Regions from separate parts of the Halodesulfovibrio marinisediminis DSM 17456 genome, predicted to be linked through region 2. Evidence: riboswitches for the same ligand, from Rfam matches in the RefSeq annotation. Region 2 holds a riboswitch; the other holds the start of a gene.
What was found. Region 2 has a riboswitch for glycine ahead of BUR09_RS08980 (alanine/glycine:cation symporter family protein). Riboswitches for the same ligand answer to the same signal wherever they lie in the genome.
Positions count from the first base shown of each region.

Region 1: another riboswitch for glycine. It lies ahead of BUR09_RS07665 (hypothetical protein); the one in region 2 lies ahead of BUR09_RS08980 (alanine/glycine:cation symporter family protein).

Region 1 is NZ_FSRG01000004.1:716,834-724,955, reverse strand. Features, by position in the region: gene BUR09_RS07695 (BPL-N domain-containing protein) at 1-580, shown strand, start outside; gene BUR09_RS07690 (AsmA family protein) at 847-1,539, shown strand; gene BUR09_RS07685 (NfeD family protein) at 1,818-2,276, shown strand; gene BUR09_RS07680 (SPFH domain-containing protein) at 2,278-3,201, shown strand; gene tgt (tRNA guanosine(34) transglycosylase Tgt) at 3,353-4,477, shown strand; glycine riboswitch at 4,777-4,873, shown strand; gene BUR09_RS07665 (hypothetical protein) at 5,372-5,770, shown strand; gene BUR09_RS07660 (methyl-accepting chemotaxis protein) at 6,077-8,095, opposite strand; gene BUR09_RS07655 (cytochrome c family protein) at 8,105-8,122, opposite strand, start outside.
Region 2 is NZ_FSRG01000005.1:219,503-227,624, forward strand. Features, by position in the region: gene BUR09_RS08955 (cytochrome c3 family protein) at 1-2, shown strand, start outside; gene BUR09_RS08960 (hypothetical protein) at 321-764, opposite strand; gene BUR09_RS08965 (SAM-dependent methyltransferase) at 1,055-1,966, opposite strand; gene BUR09_RS08970 (class I SAM-dependent methyltransferase) at 2,727-3,320, shown strand; gene BUR09_RS08975 (hypothetical protein) at 3,349-3,585, shown strand; gene BUR09_RS08980 (alanine/glycine:cation symporter family protein) at 3,796-5,187, opposite strand; glycine riboswitch at 5,302-5,386, opposite strand; glycine riboswitch at 5,390-5,467, opposite strand; gene BUR09_RS08985 (Na+/H+ antiporter NhaC family protein) at 5,820-7,163, shown strand; gene BUR09_RS08990 (hypothetical protein) at 7,248-7,721, opposite strand.

The DNA of each region.
Region 1 (8,122 bases), on a different contig from region 2:
GACTCCGAATTCTCCTGAAGCAAACGCTTGGCTTGCCCATATTATCAATACACTTACCGAAGGCACGATTACAGCAAAACAAACGTTGGTAACAGACTGGCACCCAGCAACTGAAACGCCGCAATGGACGGACGAACAGTTGCTGGAAGCAAAAGGGATATTTGACGATATTGTTACAATTGGCAAGAACCATTGTTTATTCTTTGCAAGAAATTCATGGCTTATCGGATGGCGAGCTGGAATTCCGGGTGCAAACCTGAACAACCTTTATAACAGCTTATGCTCTGCCGTTTCAATGAAGCCAACCCCTGCAGCTCAAGAATTCTGGAACGACGCCTCTGAAGATTTTATGCGCAATCTGAACATCTTTTATGAAGGAGTGAAAGGATACCTCCTGGCTGAACGTCTTGCTATGACCCTTTCAAAAACATTCCCTGAAACAGTTTCATCGGAATCGCTTCGCAACCAACGGACAGCCTTATTTGGCCCCCCTATGGCCAGCGGCGGAGTATATCTGGAACTTCTTAATACGTTAGATCACCTTGTATATCTTTTGTTGCCACACACTATCGAGTCGTAAAAATCTATAAATACGCATAAAAAGCATCAAGCGTATTTTACTACAGCGTAAACAGCAAAGCTCATTCTGTTGTAACCATCCAACAGAATGAGCTTTTTTATGTTGTAACGATTAAAACTCATTGTAACACATTCAAACTGTTATGAAGTGTAGCCATCAACACTTCAGTAGACGGGGTATTCTTTTCTTTAATCCTTGCTGCAAGACTCTCATAATTCTATCGTTACAGTTGAGATCGACACACACCTGGCAAGGAGTCTCTTTCCATGAAAAAGATTTTCTTATTAATGCTGCTTTCCGGCGTAATAGCATTCGGAATTAGCTCGTACACAACGGTTTCCATAAATCCAATCCTAAAAAAAACAGCACATTACATAGGGCCTAAAGTCATGGGCACTCGAGTGCAGCTTGAGGATGCCAAACTGTCCACTCTTTCCGGATATGGGACCATCCACAATGTATACCTTGCCAATCCTGTCGGATTCCCCCGCGGGCACTGCATCCAAATAGGGGAAATAGATATAAACATGCTCCCATCATCCATTGGCACTGGAACCATCATCATTGATAACCTTACGATTAAAGCAATGGATATCTCGCATATAACCAATCGCAAAGAAAACAACTTTGATATCCTGCTCCAAAACTTACGAAACAAACTTCCAGAACCACGTGAATTTCCGCCTAATCCGTCAAAAGACATTGACTACAAGAAAGTTATCGGAAACCGATATATCATTAAGAATGTACACGTCATTACCCCTTCTGTTAGCGGCTCTATGCCTAAACCGCAAAAAGCCAACTTCAGTGTAATAATGGATGACATGCATTTTACTGATATAGGAGAAGCGGAAAACGGTGTTCCATTTTTAGTAGCCCTTGAACAAATCCTTACTAAAATCGAGCATAATGTTGAGTACGCTATTATGGACACTCATTTTCGCTATAAAGATAGATAAAAATTTTGAACAACAAACTATTTTATGAATATTTTTTTATTATAACAAAACGAGAGCAGCACTCTTATTAAAGCAATAATCTTCAAATTTTTAATAATAAAAGACACCCCAAACAAAGAGCACACGTAATATAACTATTACATGTGCTCTTTTATATGTTCTTTTTTCTTTTTTGTAATTATTAACAGTATATTTCCGTTTACTCGATCAACTGCAAATGATACTCGTCTCCACCTACGCATAAGGAGATATAGCATGCAATATGGAGTATTCATTTAATGTTTACCATGGATTTTGATGTCAATTTTCTCTGGCTGGGCTGGTTTGCGTTAGCAGTTGCCTTCTTTCTTATTGAAATATTTACGCCAACCTTCATTATTATTTTCTTTTCAGCCGGAGCCTTGTTTGCAGGCTGTGCAGCATTGCTGGATCAGTCTCTGACCTTCCAAGTTGTAACATTTTTCTGTGCTTCTGTTGCATTGTTAACTCTTCTGCGAAAACAAATGCCAAAGATATTTGGTCAGACTTCTTCTGATGATGAAGTCTTCAAAGATGCAGCTATAAACGCAACCGCAATCGTTGTTGAATCAATTTCAAGCACGATCAGCGGACGCGTAAAATATCAGGGTACATTCTGGAACGCCGAGGCAGACGAAGCTATTCCTTCCGGTTCTACTGTAACCATTCTCGCCCGCAAAGAATCTGACCCCAATACTTTCATTGTTAAAAAGGATTAACATGACCAGTCTTATCACCTCTATTGTTATCGCCGTTCTTGTTCTCATTACGCTGATTAAAACGGCTGTTGTCGTGCCACAAAGAAGCTCCTACGTTATTGAACGATTAGGTAAGTACTCCAAAACCCTTGAAGCCGGTCTGCATATCCTCATTCCTTTTGTAGACAAGGTAGCCTACCGCCGCTCTACCAAAGAAGAGATCTTAAACATCCCATCTCAGTCCTGCATTACCAGCGACAACGTTGTGGTTGAAATCGACGGTGTCCTCTACATTCAGGTACAAGATGTTATGAAATCCTGCTACGGCGTAAACGACTACTACCTTGCGGCAGGTCAATTGGCACAAACTTCCCTGCGCTCTGCTATCGGTAAAATCAGCCTTGATAAAACCTTTGAAGAACGTGACAGCATCAACGCCGCGGTTGTGAGTGCTATTGACGAAGCTGCACGCGAATGGGGCATCAAAGTTATGCGCTACGAAATTCAGGACATCACACCTCCTGAAACTGTAATGCATGCCATGGAACAACAAATGAAAGCTGAACGCGAAAAACGTGCAGAAATCGCAAGTTCTGAAGGCGACAGACAGTCCCGTATCAACCGTGCAGAAGGCTTAAAACAGGAAGCAATTGAACTTTCTGAAGGTGAAAAGCAGAAAAAAATTAACGAAGCAGCCGGTCAAGCTGAAGAAATCATGCTTATTGCAGAAGCTACTGCAAAAGGTATAACCATGATTGCAGATGCTATGGCTGCACCGGGCGGTGCTGAAGCTGCTAAGCTGAAAATTGCAGAACAGTTCATTAACGAGTTCGGTAAAATGGCTGAGAAATCAAATACCATGATCGTTCCGGCCGACATGGCAAACGTAGGCGGCATGGTCGCTTCTGCCACTGAAATTTTAAACAACGTTAAACTCCAAAAATAACGTTTGTCCTCCTACCTTCTTAAGGCTGCTTCTGATTTCTATAACCAGAAGCAGCCTTTTGCATTTCAGTCTGTTATATTAAAAACTAGGCTCCAATTTTTGATACACAATTTGGGATGACTTTGCGTGTGCTCCTGAGTATAGTGCCGCCATGGCAAAAATCGGAGAATTTACATTACACGCAACGGACGGAGCTGCCCGTACAGGTGAACTGCAAACTGCGCACGGCGTAGTGCAGACGCCTATCTTTATGCCTGTGGGCACGGTAGGCAGCGTTAAGGGCATTGCTCCTGACGACTTGAACAATATTGGCGCTGAGATCATTCTCGGCAACACCTACCACTTATACCTTCGTCCGGGCGACGATCTTGTTGCACGCCATGGCGGTCTGCAAAAGTTCAATTCCTGGAACAAACCAATCCTCACGGACAGTGGCGGATTTCAGGTATTCAGCCTCAGCGATTTACGAAAAATCAAAGAAGAAGGCGTCACCTTCCGCTCCCATCTGGATGGTTCCAAGCATCTTTTCACACCGGAAAAAGTTATCCAGATTCAGCGCAACCTGAACTCTGACATCATGATGGTGCTGGATGAATGCGTAGGCTTTGGCGCTGACAAAGAATACACTGCCCGCTCCTTGGAAATGACCACCCGCTGGGCAAAACGCTGTCGTGAAGAATACCCTCGTGGCGCCGGAGACAACCTTCTCTTCGCTATCACACAGGGCGGCTTCTTCAAAGACTTACGTGAACGCTCCATTGCACAGCTGACCTCTGAAGATTTCGACGGCTTCGCACTTGGCGGTCTGTCTGTTGGTGAAAGCAAAGAGAAGATGATGGAAATCTTATACCATTCCGCTCCTCTGCTTCCAAAAGACAAACCACGCTACCTTATGGGCGTCGGTACCCCGCTCGACATTATCAACGGTATTAACGCCGGCATTGATATGTTCGACTGCGTTCTGCCTACCCGTAACGCACGTAACGGCACTCTCTACACCTCACAGGGTAAAATCAGCATCAAGCGCAAAGAGTATGCCGAAGATGACGGACCGCTTGATCCGAACTGTAACTGTTACACTTGCCGCACATTCTCCCGTGCGTACTTGCGTCATCTGTTCCAGGCAAAAGAGCTGCTCTCTTTCCGTCTGAACTCTATCCACAACCTTACCTACTTCCTCGACACTGTTCGTGGAGCACGTAAGGCTATTCGTGAAGGTAGATTTGCAGAGTACAAAAAGTCTTACGAAGCTATTTATCCTAACGAAGTCGTATAACTACAAAGCGATACATTGCAGTTACGCTGCAAAAAACATAATAAAATACGTCCTGTTCACCATGTACAGGGCGTTTTTTTATTCCATATATGTGAAAATTATTTTTTTTCCTAAGTAATATAAGAAATTCAACCGCTGCGGTGTATTTTTTATTGCGTTTTATATCTGCTCACGATAAACAGAAATCTGCCTCAACATATGGATCTCGGTTGAAGGTAGCAGGAGAGACCGTCTTTTTTTCCCCAAAAAAAGAAACGGCGCCGAAGATGTAACTCTTTCAGGCAAAAGGACTGCTGCTCGGACGAGCCTCTGGAGAGACTCCGCAAGGAGCACCGAAGGAGCAAACTGCTTTCCCAGTGCAGTGAAACTCTCAGGTAAAAGGACAGAGTGGACCCATAAAACCATTATTGCGTTTTCTTGCGTCCTCTTTCCCTCTTTCCAGTCGCCCCGTGTTTCTTATTTAGGCACCGCTAATGCGGGCTTTTTTTGTTTCTATGCATATCAGCCTGCAAACTGGGAGCATTTGATTACGTTTGTAATCGCCTATGTGCGATACATATATGGGGGAATATAGATTCCCCTCCTGACTGGTTTGTTGTTGTGGTTGCGATGCGCCGGAGCTGTAAGTTCCGGCGCATCTGCATTTTTATAACATCCGCTTTTTTTCCTTCATATTTTCTTCCCTTCTTCGCCACACTCCTCCCCCCTTTATTTGGTATCTTGCAGTGCAACAAACATTATCATTGCTACCCCGCCATAAAAAAAGCACTACACTTTCATAGTACTCTTTTTTTATGGCACTATCTGAAGCTATTAATAGCGTTTTGTTTTTATCAATTTTTTCTGCCGTTACACTGCACCCAATATAAAAAATTATCTTCACAGGAGCTTACTATGCAAACAGTTTCCTTGAAAAGAAATGGCAAAGAAGACCTAGTATTTACAGGTGAATTGCTTGTGAGCCTTGATGACAGAGAATTGATGGGCGTGACACCAAACTGGTGGGAGCTGAAGCTGTACAAAACCTCAATCGGTAAATTCATCCTCTCTTCAACATTCCATATCAACTATCCTAGCAGACGCACCCTGCACGGGGCACTCAGTTTCTCCAAAGCTGAACACCTGCAACACTACCTCGTAAACGAATGCAACGGACCTACAAAAATCGCTGACGAATTCATCAACAGAGCTGCCAAACGGGATCAAGCATTTCAAGCAATTCTCAACAATCAGAAAGGGGGATCTGCTTTCAAGCAACCAGCCAGCAGACCTGTTGCGTCAAAGGCATTCTAACATTTCGCTAAGGTAAGTTTGTCAGCCGGACCTTAACAAACAGGGGTAGGTACCCCCTGCATCCCAAAACAAACAAAGCACCTATTAGCGGTCTACCAAAAGAAATCACGGAAAAAGGATGAAGCATCTGCTTCATCCTTTTTCATTTCACCTTGAGTACACAGAAAAGTTCTTCTTCCTACAGCTTGATCAAACAATATCAATGAATGATTAACGATAGAAGCTAACTACATAAGACAAAAAAAGGGCAGAGTCATTGCTCTGCCCTTTCTTCTTTTCCTATACAATTGCTATAGCTAGCTCAGCCTAGGAACGCATATTCTCAATAATACCATTCAAATCCTGTGCAAGCTGTGCAACCGATTCTACCGCTACAGTAGATTCTGTCATGGCAGCAGCTGTCTGTTCAGAGATGTCATTAATTACCGTAACAGAACTATTAATCTGTTCACTTGCAGCAGACTGCTCTTCTGATGCAGTAGCAATTGCACGAACCTGATCAGCAGTTGCTTCAACCATTTTCATAATTGATTTTAATGCCTCACCAGAACGGGTTGCAAGCTCGGTAGAATCATCCACAAGCTCTACAGCTCGTTCTGTAGCCTCAACGTTCTGCTGTGTGCTTGTCTGAATTGCACTTACATACTCAACAACTTCGCGAGTAGCATTCATTGTCTTTTCTGCAAGTTTGCGCACTTCATCCGCAACAACAGCAAAACCGCGGCCCGCATCACCTGCTCGAGCAGCTTCAATAGCGGCGTTTAATGCAAGCAAGTTTGTCTGGTCTGCAATATCTTCAATCACGGTAATAATCTGACCAATACCATCTGCACGACGACCGAGTACAGTCATCTCTTCTTTCAAAGCCTGAGCTTGGTCAGCAACAGCATGAATTCTCTCCACTGCCTGATCAACAACCTGACCACCTTCAACAGCTTTTTCCTGTGTCGATGCTGCTAGTTCGGCTGCATCCGATGCGTTACGGGCAACCTCAAGAACAGATGCATTCATCTGCGTCATGGCACTTGCGGATTCACCTGTAAGCTTCTGCTGTTCATCAGCACCGTTACTCGACTGTCGTATCTGCGCCGCAAGCTCTTCAGAAGCAGAAGATACCTGTTCTGAAATGGCACGTGCAGAATTTGCGGCCTGAGTAATCTTCTCGTTCTGTTCTTCAACTCTGCTTTGTTGCCTACGCATGGTCGTCATGTCTGTAATCATCACAAACACACCAAGCATCTTGCCATCCAGATCATAGATAGGCGCGGCATCAAAAATAAGGGTGAGTTCTTCACCTGCAAAGTTTTCCAAGACACCTTCATTACCGGTAGAAGGTCTGTGCGATGTCATCACATCACTAATAATGCGATCACAACATGGATCGTTAACAACAAAATCAGAGACCGCAACACCCTTGTAATCAACCGGCGTTCCAGCAATCCCCATCAAATCAATTGCTTGCTGGTTTGTCGAAGTAACCTTGCGGTCAACATCACAGATAAGAATAGGTGCCGTCATGCCGCGCAAAACGCCCTTGGAGAAACCAAGTTCAACCTTGAGCTTATCAACCATTGCACCAAGGTTTTTAGACAAATTACCAAGCTCGTCTTCACTGTTCACCAAGAAATGTGCGTTAAAATCACCATTACTAATGGCATCTGAAGAAGAAGCAATCTGTTCAATAGGACGAATAACTACTTTACGAATGAAGAACACAACACTCAGGACGAGAACAAGAAGTCCGGCAAATGAAATCGCGATGTTCTCATACATTTGCAACGCGATTGTATCCATAGCCCCTGAGATGTCTTTCGTAATAACTAGCTGTCCGAGAATTGGTTTTGATGCACCGTGACAGTGCTTACAGGAGGGCGCGTTTGGAATTGAGATAACTCTGACAAAAACAGGACTGTCGCCACCGCTCACAATCAGATTCTCTTTTACAGGCTGTTTTAATGCTCGTTTTGACACATCCGCAAAACCATCAATAGGTAATAGTTCTGCTATCTGCTTATCAATGTCAGCCTCTTGTGTTGAATATGTGACTTCACCTGCAAAATCTGCAAGATGAACTTTCATATCAGGATACTCTTTCCCGAGGCGAACAAATTCTCCCGTTGTCCCTTCATCGTTACCGACAACCATCGGACGCTCGATAGCTTCCTGTACCAGTTGCGATGTCTGCGTCAAAGACTGACTCAGTTGTTCCAGCATTCCATCATGCTGCAAATAGGTGGAAGTGCCTATCAGAACGGCGAACACAACAAACGAAATAAAGGTAATTAAGAGCGAAATCTTCGCACCTAACGAAGTCCGTATCGACATTATGTCCTCCTAGTGTGCACCACTGTT
Region 2 (8,122 bases):
AAGTCTTCAGTTAGTAATCTGTTAAAAAGAACTAAAGCCCCTTTCAGAGTTCTCTGTGAGGGGCTTTTTAATAGGAAGGGCTGTTCCAAATATGTTGGGACAGCCCTTTGATTTTAGAAAGGTAGTGGAGCGTAAGCCGCGAGGCTATGTAAGCAACGTGCTAATCTCGTGAGTAAAAGTTATTGGAGATTTTTAGGAACCTTTTTGAAAAGCAGTAGCTGTTCTCGAGGAACGAGATTACAGATAGCGACAGTGTAACAGGTTCTTAAAGCCCCGCCTGAGGCAGTGAAAAAGCACTTCATACCTGCCGAGATCTCTCGCTAAGCAAGATAGCCGTTATCTGGCATGACGGTAATAGTTTCAGATTCGATACCGTCTTGCAGAGTGATAGTGAGGTCGTGCGGCAGTGGAGCTTTTCCTGTGCTGTCGGAGCAGGGGGTCCCCTCTTTGTTGAAGTAGAGGGTGAAACTCGAGATTGTGATGCTTCCTTGTAGTCGGTAGATATCGTCAGTGCCTGGAATTTGGAGAATGTTTTCCGGCGAGTGTTCGAACAGGAAGTATCCTATGTTCTGACGGCTTTGTAAGCCGTAAGTTTTGCCGTAGGACTGGGAGAAGGTTTGGGCTTGTCGGATATGCATGCGCAGAATGTCTGCCGCGCCTGAAAGGCTCTTGTCATCAGGCGTAAGTTTAGAGAGGGCAACAGTGGTAATGAGCCCAGCGAGAATGAGAATTAGTAAGATTTGTGGCAGGGTGAAAACATGCATGCACGTCTCCTGTTATCACAGAGTGTTGTCTATATATGCCCGTTTTTCCTTCCTAGATATTGATATGGTTGTGTAAAAGCTAACCCGTGACACCTGTCCCATTGTGTCTGGTTTAGCCAGCCTGTATCTTTTGAGTAAAATTTTCTAGGCCATCATGCAACAGTTTTGCTTTATTCTATGACAATCGATACGACATGAAAATAAAAAACCCGCTACAGCAATGGAGAGTGCTGCAGCGGATTTTTGTATTTATCGGATTATAATGAGAAAGTACGTACAAGAAGTGCTTGCTATTTGCTCCACTCTTCCAGTTTTACCCATGTGACCTCGTGCTTGTTGCATGAGAGGTGAATGATCTTAGAGTTTGGGATTTTCTTGAATTTTTCAAGTGTCTCGTAATCAGTTTCACCTTGGAACTTGATGGTGCAGGCAAAGTTGCGGCACTCGCCGTGCTCAAGCCATCGTTGAACAAGGTTGTAGAGGCGTTCCGGATAGCAGATAACATCACTGAAGAGCCAGTCGATCTTGCCTGCATGGCGTGGATCAAGACCGAACGCGCTGCCAGTGCAGAAGTTGACGTTCGGCATAGAGCCGATTCGTGGATGAATTTCTGCTTTGTCTACACTGAATACATGCGCACCGGTGTTCGCAATAACCCATGTCCAGCCGCCCGGGCAGCTGCCAAGATCAAGGCAAAGCTCACCTTTTTTCGGACTGCGTTCCAGAAGGGTGAAGATCTCCCAAAGTTTAAGGTACGCGCGTGTTGGAGAGGTCTCTTTGTCTTCTACAAAGTTTAACTCACCATCAGGGTACGGGCTTGTACAACGGCTTGCAGCAATAATGGTATCAGGTTCCCAGAGTGTCCATGAACCTAACGGGGCAGTTGGCTTAGGTGTACCATATTCAATTCGTTTTGCAGAAACATGGGGCAATTTGGCTTGAATGAGTTTTGCCCTGCGATGGTTGTCTACGCTGTGCAGCCACCAGTTTCGTTGAATGGCTTTAAGCTGTTTTGCGCCGTCACCGATTGAAGATATCGGGATTTCAACAGGGTTTAACCAGATGTTTTGTGCCCAGATGGTCTTTTGTACGCCTCCCTTAGCGATAAAAAGACGACCTTTATGGGCAACAATATTGGTGAGCTCTTTTTCAAGCTCTTTTTCAAAGCCGCGAGGGGCAAGGTAAATTGTAGTATTATTCATTGTATCCAAGTACCGTTTTCTGCAATTTTATGGCGTTCAGCCAGAACGATATGCGGTGTACCTTAATGGTGCCGGATAGGGCAAGAACGAGAATGAACCAAAAACACATCGGATAAACAATGTGTTCTGTAATGTTTTGTATTTATTGCCTACTTTCTTGTTTGCATGATTTTAATCAATAGGCACAAAAAAAACGAGAAGCGCCTGCTCTGCACTTCTCGTTCTTTTTATTCCCGTCCGGTCAACTGTTTCTGCTCTAAACAGTTGCTGGAGCTCAAGGGATGAGGATGAAATTTATGTATCACGCGTTGCGCGTGTTCTTTTTTTAGGGGGGCGGCATGCCTGCCGCCCCAACGGGAGTAGGTGTTTCAGTCGTCTACTTTTAAAGAGGTGTGCGTTTAACGCATCTTTAGCTGTTAACGATACATGATCGTTAGATGGATACTTTTTATTGCTCTCTATGTTAACAATCACGGAGTGTGATGTGATTGGTTTCGTCTGTTGTATTCTTTATAGCAGAGAGCGTGCCAAAAGTTTGAAGTTAATAAAAACAGTGTGTTGCTAGGTGAAAACGGTTCATTGATTGTGCAACTTGTGCAATAAGTTGTGTGCACAAGTTGACCATTTTTGCACATCTTGCATGTTTTGTGATGAGGACTTGTGTGGGCTTATTGCCATGTTGTGATTCTTTTTGAGTTCACGTAGTTTTCCCGGGACAGAAAAAATTGATCATACGTGATCGTAGTACGCAGGAGAAAATATGCGCCCTAGGCACATTCCTTCTATATTACAGTTTACAAAATTAATTTGGCAGCAGTTTGCCGCAAGCTGGGAAGAGGCTGGAACCAAAGCCATTGTTGTCGACGGTACTGTCGGCAATGGGCACGATACGCTGTTTTTAGCAAAACTTGTCGGTGAAAAAGGACAGGTGTATGGCTTTGATGTTCAGGAGTCAGGTCTTACAAATGCGCAGGAGCGTCTTGAAAAGGCAGACATTGCAGAGCGTGTTACATTGTTCCATGCAGGGCATGAGACTGTAGCGGAAAACCTGCCTGATGGAACCGCAGTTACAGGCGCTATGTATAACCTCGGGTACCTTCCGGGGAGTGATCATGCTGTTATCACGCGTGCAAAAACAACGATTGCTTCTTTGGAAGCGTTGTTGCCTGTGTTAACATCAAATGGTGTCGTTACGGTACATATATACACAGGGCACGAAGGCGGTACGGCAGAAGGCGACGCGATTCAGGCGTGGGCTGCTACGCTTCCTTGGAAAGAGTTTCGCGTGGGACGATATGATTTCCCGAATAAAGAGTTAAACAAAGAACACTTGCTCATTATCGAGAAGCTTTAGCAAATTTTTAGATTTGAAGGGGCAGGGTATGTCTGAAGAAAAAGTATGGCCGGATAAAACAGATTCTGACCTGTGGGAAGAAGTGCGGGCTGCTATGATTGAAAAATATGGTGACCGCTTTGATGATGAGCTTATGCGTAAAGCATTTGATTCGACGTGTGAGTATTTCGAGGACTATGTCCCCCGTAGCCGTTTCTTTAAAAGAGCAATTATGAACTGTGTTTGGGAGCGACCTATTATCTCCAAGGAGCAACAAGTTTATTAGTTGTTGTCTGTTGGTATAACGCTTTTAGTTGGCGGCAGTCATAAATCGTTACGTAAAAAAACAGGGATGCATTCGCAATTGCGAGTGCATCCCTGTCGTATTTTTGAGAACAGCATCAAGTTGACAAGAATAGCCTATAAGAAAGCAAAAGAGTAGAGGGCAATAGACTTGAGCAATGTGTCCGAGGTGCTGCCTCAAAAATGTTATTAATTAGATTTCGGTAAGAACAGCATCAGCTGATGCATTCTCAGTGCTTTCTTTTGCGAAGAATTCACGAGTTTCGTTTACTACTACGCTGGAAAGACCGAGCAGGCCGATAAGGTTCGGGATAGCCATGAGGCCGTTCACGATGTCTGCAAGAATCCAGATAAGGTCAAGCTTGAGGAAGGCACCGCAAGCAATAAGACCAATGTAGATTAAACGGTATGGCTTGATTGCGTTAACACCGAAGAGGTATGCGGTGCAGCGTTCGCCGTAGTAGTTCCAACCGATGATGGTGGTGAAGGCAAAGAACATGAGGCCGATGGTAACAGCGTATTTGCCGATGTCACTGCCGAGGCCCATTGCGAATGCAGAGTTAGTCATAGCTGCACCTGCAAGACCTGGAGTGTTCCAAGCGCCGGTGAGAACGAGCACGATACCTGTCATGGTACATACGATAATGGTATCGAAGAATGTACCAGTCATTGCGATAAGACCCTGACGTACACAGGAGTCAGTCTGTGCTGCCGCAGCTGCGATAGGTGCGGAACCGAGACCGGATTCGTTGGAGAATACACCGCGTGCAACACCGTTACGCATTACCATAAGCATGGTAACACCAGTTGCACCACCGAAGGCTGCGGTCGGATTGAACGCGCTATCGATAATAAGGCTGATTACAGCAGGGATCTCTGAAAGGTTCAGTAAAATAACTGCAAGGGAAGTGATGATGTAGATAGCTGCCATTAAAGGAACAATGCGGCTAGCTACAGCTGCGATAGAGCGGATACCACCAAGAGTAACAGCAGCAACAAGGGTGGTAAGAATTACAGCAGTAAGCCAGATCGGAGCATCAAAGGTGAGCCTTGCTGCGTCAGCAATAGCGTTAACCTGTGCAAATGTACCGATACCGAAGAAAGCAACACCGATACCGAAGAGCGCAAACATACGTGCGAGCAGCTTGTTGTTAAGGCCGCGCTCAAGGTAATACATCGGGCCACCAGCCATCTGACCGTTTTCGTCAACTACACGGTATTTGATGGCAAGCAGTGCTTCTGCATACTTGGTTGCCATGCCGAAGAATGCTGCAATCCACATCCAGAAAAGTGCACCCGGGCCGCCAGCTGCGATAGCAGTAGCAACACCAACAATGTTACCTGTACCGATGGTAGCGGAAAGAGCCGTACACAAAGCTGCAAACGGAGTAACGTCACCAGTTTTGCTGGATATTTTGCGTGAAGAAGGTGCGAATACGAGCTTCAAAGCCTTTGGAAGGTGCACAACCTGTAAAGCATTGAGGCGTAAAGTAAGGAAAAGCCCTGTTCCTACAAGCAGAATAAGAAGAGGTGGTCCCCATACGAGGGAATCAATAGTGTTGAGCAGATTAGTGATATTTTGCATCTCGTCTCCTAAAAAATGAATTAATCAGGATGGATGAGATGAGTCTCTGAGCGGGCGGGAATAGCTTGCGCAGCCACAGGCAATAAAAATAGTACTGCCTGTGCTGTAACACCACTCTGTCCTTGGTACCTGAGAGTTTCACCTTGCACAGCAAGGCTTGCTCCTTCGGTGCTCCGCAACATGCGAAGTCTCTCCAGAGGCTCGTCGGGAAGCAGTCCTTTTGCCTGAAAGATTTACTTCTTCGGCGGTGCCTTGCGGCACTCTCTCCTGCAACCGTCATCCGAAATTGTGAAATGGCTGTTTATATAACCAAGTAGCATTTGGCAAGAGGAAACGCCTGAAAAAGTAAAGTATGTACTCTATTTCAAGAAATCTAAATAAGCAGAAAAAATAATTTCACTATATGTAAATTAAGTGAATTAATCGTAAAAACAACTGGTTATTGTATAAAAAATGGCTTTTTTGACAAAAATGTGAGTAGACAGATTTTTAAAGTGCGTCTAAGACAGGCTCATCAGTTGTCGAGAGGTCTTTGTTCATTATGAATGAGGGCACAATCAATATTGTCCATTTTTGTAAAAACAGGCGATATTGAATGCATAAATTGTTGTAGTAATAAGGAAATTGAAGAAATGAGTTTGTTAGAGAAGACGCACACAACAGAGGCTCCGCAGAGCAACGGTATTGCTTTGCTCCCCCTTCTAATTTTTCTGGTGCTTTTTATCGGCACAGGCTCTGTCTTGATGATGTCTGGTGTGTCCATGGCGTTTTATCAGCTTTCAGCAACAGTTGCCATCATTCCGGGAATCATTGTTGCACTGTGGATGGGTAAAGAATGTCTTGAAGAAAAAATTACCATCTTCCTGAAAGGCGCTGGCGACATCAACATTATGACCATGTGTATCATTTACTTGCTTGCTGGTGGTTTTGCTGCTGTAGCAAAAGCCGTTGGCGGTGTAGATGCTACTGTAAACATGGGGCTTTCTTTAGTTCCTGCATCACTTGTTTTGCCTGGTTTGTTTGTTATTGCAGCATTTGTTGCTACTGCAATGGGTACCTCTATGGGAACTATCGCAGCGATCGGCCCTATTGCTGCTGGTGTTGCTGCTCATTCTGATATGTCGATTGCTCTGCTCATGGGCGCCGTAGTCGGTGGTGCAATGTTCGGTGATAACCTCTCCATGATCTCAGACACTACTATTGCTGCTACCCGTACCCAGGGCTGTAACATGCGTGACAAGTTCCGCATGAACCTGCTTATTGCGCTCCCAGCTGCTATTGCAACTATTGCGCTTTACTCTATCTCTGGTTCCACCGGTTCTGTTGCAAATCCTGGTGACTGGCAGTTTGTTAAGGTAGTACCATACCTTGCTATCCTTGGCTTAGCTGTAGCTGGCGTGAACGTATTCATCGTTCTTACTTCTGGTATTGTGCTCGCTGGTGCTGTTGGTCTTGCAACAATGTCTGACTACGCGCTGCTTACTTTCAGCCAGGATATCTACAGCGGTTTTGTGGGTATGCACGAGATTCTCGTTCTTTCCATTCTTGTGGGTGGTCTCGGCGAACTTATTCGTCATAACGGTGGCCTTACATGGCTGGTAAATAAAATTGGCGACATCGCTAAGCGCTTCAGCAAGACTGAAGAGAGTAAAAAAGCTGGTGAATTTAGCATCGCCGCTTTGGCAGCTCTTGCTGACGGATGTATTGCAAACAACACCGTTGCCATCATCCTTTCTGGTGGCATGGCGAAAGAGATCGCAAAACGTAGCGGTATTTCTGCAAAACGTAGTGCAAGTCTGCTTGATATCTTCTCTTGCGTAGTTCAGGGCTTAGTTCCATACGCAGCACAGGTTCTGCTTGCCGGTTCCCTTGCGAAAGTGTCTCCTGTAGATATCGCAGTAAGCAACTGGTACTGCCTGATTCTTGCATTTACAGGCGCAGCAGCTATCTACTTCGGTAAGCCATCTGAAAAATAGTTTATATCTTATCATACACCAATAAGAAGGGTTCCTTGCTTCATGCAAGGAACCCTCTTTTTTTGTTGGTATGTTTAGGAGTCGTTATGGACGCATAACGCCTCGAATCATTGGGTTGGTTTGTTGTGGGCTCATCATCCTAGGATGCATGTTAGGACCTAAGTGCATCATTACCGGTGCATTACGAATTTTTGCCGGTACCTTGCACATAACCAAGCAGCCATTTTGATTTGTGTATACTGCTTCGTATGGTGCGTTTTGATAACGGGCTCGCATGTTGAGTTGGGCACAGCCTGACATCCTTGGGTGCATTCCCATACGTTCCGTCCGTACTACACGCAGTCCTTGAGGTGAGTAGACAGGTGTGAACATCATGGTAGGTGGAAGGTAACCCGTACCACGCATTGCGTTTAGGAAAGATGCCTTGGAGTCCATTGTCATTGGTTGAGTTGTCACTACGGCTGTTTCTTCAACCACGATAACCTCGGTCATAGCGCTTGCGAAAGTAGCTGTCACCAAAACGAGCGCAAAGGCGAGTAAGGTAATTCTACTTGTCATGTCTCATCTCCTTAGGTTCAGTACACAACTCTCCGTAATTAATATACAAAACATGATAAACAAATTTTGTTACTGCATTACCATTGCAGTAATTGTTTAGTATGTAATGTAATAGCGTTCTGTGCACTGTTTGTTTGTTGTTTAGTACTATGTCAATGTACCATAGCAAGGCGTTCAATCAACCTAGATAGGTGTTTTTATCAATGGGGAAAGTAACTTTTAGGAAATATTTACAATATATTTTGCTTTATAATTTGACATTGCATTGAAGTTTTATTTTATACTTATTTGTCCGTAGTTGTTGTATAAAATGCTAAAAGGTCGGCAAAGGAGTATTAATATCATCTCGGTATCTAGTTAGAATAAGTAATATTATTATGATGTTCTCATTTAGAGGTGAT